DNA from 2 places in the Streptomyces daghestanicus genome. Region 1 is predicted to be linked to the other one. Evidence: riboswitches for the same ligand, from Rfam matches in the RefSeq annotation. Region 1 holds a riboswitch; the other holds the start of a gene.
The links. Region 1 has a riboswitch for cyclic di-AMP ahead of Sdagh_RS23745 (LysM peptidoglycan-binding domain-containing M23 family metallopeptidase). Riboswitches for the same ligand answer to the same signal wherever they lie in the genome.
Positions count from the first base shown of each region.

Region 1 (3,824 bases):
GCCCGCGCCGCCGGGCTGTCCCCGGCCCACCTCTCCCGGCTGGAGACCGGGCAGCGCCAGCCCTCGCTGCCGATGCTGCTGGCCCTCGCCCGTATCTACGGTACGACGGTCTCCGAGCTGCTCGGCGAGACCGCCGTCGAACGGGACGCCGTGATCCGCGCCGCCGACATGGAGCCGACCGCCGCGGGCGGCTGGACCTACTGGCAGGCCGGCGCGTCCGGCCGCGGCATGCAGGCCCTCAGGGTCCAGGTACCGCACGGCTCCCAGGGCGACATCGTGCGCGTGCACCCCGGCGAGGAGTGGCTCCACGTCCTCGCCGGGCGGCTGCGGCTGCGCCTCGGGGACGGCACCCACCTGCTCACCCGCGGCGACAGCGCGCACTTCGACTCGCTGACCCCGCACCGCATCGCCGCGGCGGACCCCGACGGGGTCGAGCTGCTGTTCGTCCACACCCTGCTGCAGAGCCCCACGGCCACGCTGTGCCTGGGGCCCCTCACCGGAGGCACGCCATGAGTGACATCGAGGAGAAGTTCCCCCGCGCCCTGTGGGTGCGGCTCATCGTCTACATCGCCGTCGGCCATGTCTTCGCGGCCTTCGTCTACCTGCTCTTCGAGGTCGGCGCGAAGTAGCCGGACTCAGTCGAGCAGACGGTCGCGCAGCCGCTCCCGGGTGGCCGGGGTGATCCGCAGACCCCGCTCCAGGTAGGTGTCGACGTCGCCCCAGGTCCGCTCGATCGTCTCGAAGGCCGCCGTCAGGTACTCGGCGCGCGCGTCGAACAGGGGACTGAGCAGCTCCATGACCTCGGGGGAGTAGGCCGAGGCGGCGGAGCCGCTGCGCTTCACCTTGTAGCGGCGGTGTTTCTCGTTGGACTTCAGGTAGTCCTCGACGATGGCCTCCCGCTCCACGCCCAGGGCGAGCAGGGTCACCGCGATCGACAGGCCCGCGCGGTCCTTGCCGGCCGCGCAGTGCATCAGGGCGGGGACACTGTCCTCGGCGAGCGCGTGCAGCACCCGCGAGTGCTCGTCGGTGCGGTCCGTGACGATCGAGCGGTACGACGCGATCATCCGGCCCGCGCCCTTGCCGTCGGCGAGGATCTCCCGCAGCTGGTCGAGGTCGCCGTCGCGGACCATCTTCCAGAACTCGGCGCCGTCGGCGGGGTCGGACAGCGGCAGGTTCACATTGCGCACGCCCGGCAGGGACACGTCGGGGCCTTCGAGCTTCTGGTCGGCTGCGTTGCGGAAGTCGAAGACGGTGTGCAGGCCGAGGCCCGTCAGGAACGCGGCGTCCTCGGCGGTCGCGTGGGCGAGGTGGCCGCTGCGGAACAGCACCCCGAACCGCACCCGCCGCCCGTCCACGGTGGGCAGGCCGCCCACGTCACGGAAATTGCGTACTCCGGCCAGCTCGGGCTCCGTCGACGGGACCTGCTGCGTCACGAGGACTCCTCCCACTCGGTGCCGCTGCCGCTGCTCGGCGGCGGGCACAGCCGACGATACGGCATTTCCCCGCTCCGAGGGGTCGCTATTGCCCCTTCGTGTAACGTCTGTTGCATCTGTCCGAATTGACGGTTTCTTTCCAACTCGGCCTGTAATAAAAGTCGCTGGTGAATGACCGCGTGAGCAGCGTCATATCCGTGACGGTGCGTCGCGCCGCATGTCCATGTAATCGAGGTGCTTTTCAAGGGCGTTTGCCCTCGCCGGCCTTTTCACCGTCGACGCAGGGTGACGGATCTTTCCCTCAATGGATCAAGGGAAACGCCTTTACCGGAAACCCCGCGCTTGTCGCTGTGCGACCTGGTCCCTTACGTTCACCTCCGATCCGGACGGACGCCTAATCCTGCCGCCGACCGGAGACCGCACCCACTCACCACCCGTATTCGGCAGGAGCGGGGGACCCACAGGTACACCGCCTGTTCCGGTTCCCGGAACAGGCTAGGGGTAAAGCCGCGCCATTCGGCGCGGCCGGGCATCTCCAGTCCGCACCCGACAGCTCACCTCGCAGGCGCCGGAGAGGAATTCGACATGCCCGCGAAGAGTAAGCACCGCCGTACCAAGACCCAGCGTCTGACCCGCACCCTGGCCGTCGCCGGCACCGGTGGCGCCGCGCTCGCGCTGCCGCTCATGGGCGCCGCCGGGGCCCACGCGGCTCCCGCCCAGTCCGCCACCGTGTCGGCCCCCGCTTCCGCGCAGGCCGCCCAGAAGGCCACGTACACCGTGGTGGCCGGCGACTCCCTCGCGAAGATCGCCGACGACCAGCACGTCAGCGGCGGCTGGAAGAAGCTCTACGCCGACAACCGGAACGCCGTCGGCGACGACCCGTCGCTGATCCGTCCCGGCCTCAAGCTCACCCTCACCCTCGGCGGCAAGGCGGCGGGCACGGACTCCGCCGAGTCCTCGGGCGCCTCGGCCCGGACGGAGAAGACCGAGAAGACCGAGAAGGTCGAGAAGGCGGAGAAGGCCGAGAAGACGGCCGACACGGCCGCGGTCACCTCGGCCGCCTCCTTCGTGGCTCCCGTGGCGGGCGGCGCCGTCGGCACCCCGTACCACCAGTCGGGCAGCATGTGGTCCAGCGGCTACCACACCGGCACCGACTTCGTCGTCCCCACCGGCACGCCCGTGCAGGCCGTGGGCGCCGGCACGGTCGTCTCCGCCGGCTGGGGCGGCGCGTACGGCAACCAGGTCGTCATCAAGCTCGCCGACGGCCACTACGCCCAGTACGCCCACCTGTCCCAGATCTCCGTCTCCAGCGGCGCCGCCGTCACCGCCGGACAGCAGCTCGGCCTCTCCGGTGCCACCGGCAACGTCACCGGCCCGCACCTGCACTTCGAGATCCGCACCACGCCGGACTACGGCTCGGACATCGACCCGCTGGCCTACCTGCGGTCGCAGGGCGTCACCGTCTGACACCACCAGGACGCCACCCCGCTGCCCGTCGAAGGCCGGACCCCGATCCCCGGGTCCGGCCTTCGACGCCGGCGCCGCAGGGAACGGGCTGCGCTTATTCCTGAGTTGGCCAACACTTTAGGAGTGGCCTTTCTCACCGCCCGTCAACCCCTGCCTACGGTCGCGTAGGTCACATTCGAAGGTGAATCATGGGCCGATGTGGCAGACGATTCGAAGAGTGACGAGAGAGCAGTGATCGGGTCGTACGTGGCCGTGGGTGACAGCTTCACCGAAGGTGTCGGTGACCCCGGCCCCGACGGGGCGTTCGTCGGCTGGGCCGACCGCCTCGCCGTCCTGCTCGCGGACCGGCGGCCCGAGGGCGACTTCACGTACACCAACCTCGCCGTACGCGGAAAGCTGCTCGACCAGATCGTGGCAGACCAGGTGCCCCAGGCCGTCGGCCTCAAACCGGACCTGGTCTCCTTCTGTGCGGGCGGCAACGACATCATCCGGCCCGGCACCGATCCGGACGAGGTGGCGGAGCGGTTCGAGCGGGCGGTGGCGGCGCTCGCCGCGGCGGCTGGCACGGTCCTGGTGACGACCGGCTTCGACACCCGGCGGGTGCCCGTGCTGAAACACCTGCGCGGCAAGATCGCCACGTACAACGGGCATGTGCGGGCCGTCGCCGACCGCTACGGCTGCCCGGTGCTCGACCTGTGGTCGCTGCGCAGCGTGCAGGACCGCCGGGCCTGGGACACCGACCGGCTGCACCTCTCGCCCGAGGGGCACACGCGCGTGGCGCTGCGCGCCGGACAGGCCCTCGGCCTGCCGGTGCCGGCCGACCCCGAGCAGCCCTGGCCGCCGCTGCCGCCGCGCGGCACCTTCGACATCCGCCGGGACGACGTGCAGTGGGCGCGGGAGCACCTGGTGCCGTGGATCGGGCGC
Region 1 covers NZ_BNDX01000011.1:317,023-320,846, forward strand. Annotated here, with positions in the region: gene Sdagh_RS23730 (helix-turn-helix domain-containing protein) at 1-513, shown strand, start outside; gene Sdagh_RS23735 (DUF6126 family protein) at 510-629, shown strand; gene Sdagh_RS23740 (tyrosine-protein phosphatase) at 636-1,433, opposite strand; cyclic di-AMP (ydaO/yuaA leader) riboswitch at 1,855-2,014, shown strand; gene Sdagh_RS23745 (LysM peptidoglycan-binding domain-containing M23 family metallopeptidase) at 2,019-2,900, shown strand; gene Sdagh_RS23750 (SGNH/GDSL hydrolase family protein) at 3,132-3,824, shown strand, end outside.

Region 2 (3,824 bases), on a different contig from region 1:
ACCGAGTTGTCCCAGCGGGTGTTCGCGCTGGGCACCCCGCGCCGCACGGCGGCCTCGTCCATCACGTCGTCGTGGTACAGCGTGGCGAGGTGCGTCAGCTCCACGACGACGGCCGAGGGCACCACGCCGGGGGCGTAGGGGTCGCCGAACTGGGCCGCGAGCATCACCAGCAGCGGCCGGAACCGCTTGCCGCCGGCCTTCACCAGGTGCTGGGCGGCCTCCGTGATGAAGGGCACCTCGCTCTTGGTTGCCTCGAGCAGCCCTTCCTCGACTGCCGCCATTCCGGCCTGGACATCGGCTTCCAGAGCCTGGTCCCGCACGCTCAGCCCGAACGGCCCGACGACGGTCACGAGGGGTCTCCTGTCTGCTGGTGTCTACTCGCGGTTACACGGCTGGTCGATAAGTCGCTGCCCTCACTCAAGTCAGCGTATCCGGTCACGTTTCGATCACCGATAGCGCCCACCGTTACAGGCCGGTCGGTATCGGATCATGAGCTGTATGTTTTTGATCAGGTGATATGAGCGGACAAGGATCGACATCGAGGGGCGGCGCCGACGTGGACACCGCCGGACCGCCGGGGGCGCCGGCGTGCGGGGCCCACCGAAGATCCCACCACTCCTCCCAACGCCGTGCGACCCGGGAACGTCACCCATTCGCCCCGCCGGCCCCCGCTCCCGCCTCACCCCGGCCCCGGTGAGCGGGGCACCCCCGCTCCGCCATCACTGGCCCGTAAAACCCCAGTTGACGTCATTGCCCGATTTGCGCCACTTGTCGACGCCCGTGAGTTGACTCACGTCCCGGCCGGTCCGCGCGTCGGCGCCCCGAGGCCGCCATCCCCTTGCCGCGCAAGCGAGTTGACTCTTGGCAGTCGCAAAGGATCAAGCACCCCAAATGCCTCAGACCAAGGTCAACAGGCACGTTAGGTGAAACCCGCACTTGTTCCGGACATGTGCTGTCGCATACGTTCCCGGCCTGTCGAGCGGACGCCGAATCCTGCCACCGCCCGGCACCCATCCGACTCAACACATTCACGGCAGGAGCGGGGGACCCAGGTAAGTCGCCGCGCCGGTCCTCGGACCGGAGCGGCTCGGGGTGAAGCCGCGCCGTACAGGGCGCGGCCGGGCACCTCCCCGCCCGAACCCGACAGCTCACCCCGCAGGCGTCAGGAGAGGGATTCACCATGCCTGCCAACAGCCTTCGGCGGATCACCGGGACCAACCGTCTCGCCCGCAAGCTCGCCGTCCTCGGCGCCGGCGCCGCCGTGCTCGCCCTGCCGGTCATGGGCGCCACCAGCGCGTCCGCCGCCGACTCGACGACGGCGACCACCACGGCCGCCCTGACCGCGGCCAACGGCTACAGCAACAACCTGGACGGCTGGATCCGCCAGTCGCTCGACATCATGGCCGAGAAGGGCATTCCGGGCACCTACAACGGCATCTACCGCAACATCATGCGGGAGTCGTCCGGCAACCAGTTCGCCATCAACAACTGGGACATCAACGCCGTCAACGGCACCCCGTCCAAGGGCCTGCTCCAGGTGATCCAGCCGACCTTCGACGCCTACCACGTCGAGGGCACCTCCTGGGACCTGTACGACCCGGTCGCCAACATCACCGCCGCCTGCAACTACGCGGCCGACCGGTACGGCTCCATGGACAACGTCTACAGCGCGTACTGAGCCCCGCGGCTCAGCTGAACAGTCGTTCGAGGACGACGGCCACGCCGTCGTCCTCGTTCGACGCGGTGACCTCGTCGGCCACCGCCCTCAGCTCCGGATGGGCGCCGGCCATGGCGACGCCGTGGGCCGCCCACAGGAACATCGGGATGTCGTTCGGCATGTCCCCGAAGGCGATCGTCCGCCGCGGGCTCAGCCCCAGGTGCTCGGCCGCCAGCGCCAGCCCGGTCGCCTTGGTGACCCCGCACGGCTGCAGCTCGACCGTCCCCGGCCCCGACATGGTGACCGTCGCCAGCGAACCGACCACCGCGCGCGCCGCGTCCGCCAGCTCGTCGTCGCCCAGCCACGGGTGGCGCAGCAGCACCTTGCTGATGGGCGCCGCCCACAGGTCGTCGCGCCGGTCCACCCGCTCGGCGGGCAGCGTCGGGTGCGGCATCAGGTAGCCCGGCTCGATGAGGGTGAGCCCGTCCACGCCGTCCTGGTCGACGGCGGCGTACACCTCGCCCACCTCGGCCTCGATCTTGCCGAGCGCGGTCTCGGCCAGCTCCCGGTCCAGGGTGACCGACCACAGCAGCCGGTCCGCGCCGGCGTCGTACACCTGCGCGCCCTGGCCGCACACGGCGAGCCCCCCGCCGCCGAGGTCGCCGAGGAGCGGGCGCACTCTCGGCGCCGGCCGACCCGTCACCACCAGGTGGTGCGCGCCGGCCCCGGCCACCCGCGCGAGCGCGGCGAGCGAGCGCTCGGAGACGGTGTCGTCGCCGCGGAGCAGCGTTCCGTCCAGATCGGTGGCGACGAGTGCGTATGCGGTGGGGTCCATGATCAGAGAATACGGACACGGCGGGCGTCCGACTCACCTCCGTCACACCCCGGTTCACACACCCGTCTGTCCGAAACCGCACGCAACACCGGCTAAAGGCGGTTCAAGAGCTGTGCACCGGTTGGCAGCAACATGCTCTGCTCTCTACCCTCCGCGCGGGCCCAGGGGTACCTTCCTTCTGTCCAGGGGGACTTGATCGGGGGGTCGGGTTGAGCAGTGGACGCGTTCGTGTGCTGAGGCCGGGGGAACTGGGCGCGGAGGAACGGGAGCACTGGCGTGAGCTGCGCGCCAAGTCGCACGCCCCGCGCAACCCCTTCATGGAACCGGAGTTCACCGAAGCGGTGGGCGCGGTCCGTCCCGGAGCGCGGGTGGCCGTGCTCCACGAGGGCGGCGAGAGAGCCGGTTTCCTGCCGTACGAGCGCGGGCCGCTGGGGCAGGGCCGGGCCATCGGTCTCGGGGTGTCGGACCGCCAGGGGGCGGTGCTGCGCCAGGGCGCGCTGCCCGACCCGCGCCGGCTGCTGCGCGCCTGTTCCCTGTCGAGCTTCGCCTTCGACAACCTGGAGGCCGGCCAAGGGCTGTTCACGCCGTACGCCGCCGAGGTGCACGCCTCCCACGTCATCGACGTCGCCGACGGCTACCCGGCGTACGAGGAGGCGCTGCGCGTCCGGTCCCCGAAGTTCCTGAGGACCACCCTCGCCAAGGAGCGGCGGCTGGGCCGGCAGGCCGGGGAGGTGCGGTTCGTGTTCGACGAACGCGAACCGGCCGCGCTGCGCACGCTCATGGCGTGGAAGTCGGCGCAGTACCGCAGGACGGGGCGGCGCGACCGGTTCGCCCAGCGGTGGATCACCGGGCTGGTCGGCCGGCTCGCCGTCACCCGGACCCCGGAGTGCACCGGCACCCTGTCCGTCCTCTACGCCGGTTCCCGCCCGGTCGCCGCCCACTTCGGGCTGCGTTCGTCGACGGTCCTGGCCTGCTGGTTCCCGGCGTACGACGTGGCGGCGGCGAAGTACTCGCCGGGCCTGGTGCTGCACCTGCGGATGGCGGAGGCCGCCGCCGCGGCGGGCATCGGGCTGCTCGACCTGGGACGGGGCGCGGCCGAGTACAAGGACTCGCTGAAGACGGGTGAACTGCCCGTGTACGAGGGTGCCGTGACGTGTTGGGGGGCGGGCGCCGCGCTGTACCGGCTCGGCCGTGAGCCCGCGCGCCGGGCGCACGCCTTCGTGCGCGACCGGCCGCGGCTCGCCTCGGCGGCGGCGCGGACGCTGAAGGGCGCGGCACGGCTGCGCCGGGGGTGAGGCCGGCGGTTCTTCGAGAGCGGAGGGGGTGGGGCGC
Region 2 covers NZ_BNDX01000008.1:1,572,313-1,576,136, forward strand. Annotated here, with positions in the region: gene Sdagh_RS16615 (polyprenyl synthetase family protein) at 1-350, opposite strand, end outside; cyclic di-AMP (ydaO/yuaA leader) riboswitch at 1,014-1,176, shown strand; gene Sdagh_RS16620 (transglycosylase SLT domain-containing protein) at 1,181-1,678, shown strand; gene Sdagh_RS16625 (HAD family hydrolase) at 1,689-2,492, opposite strand; gene Sdagh_RS16630 (GNAT family N-acetyltransferase) at 2,723-3,787, shown strand.
Region 2: it holds a riboswitch for cyclic di-AMP, as region 1 does, so the genes downstream of both, Sdagh_RS16620 (transglycosylase SLT domain-containing protein) here and Sdagh_RS23745 (LysM peptidoglycan-binding domain-containing M23 family metallopeptidase) in region 1, are expected to answer to the same signal.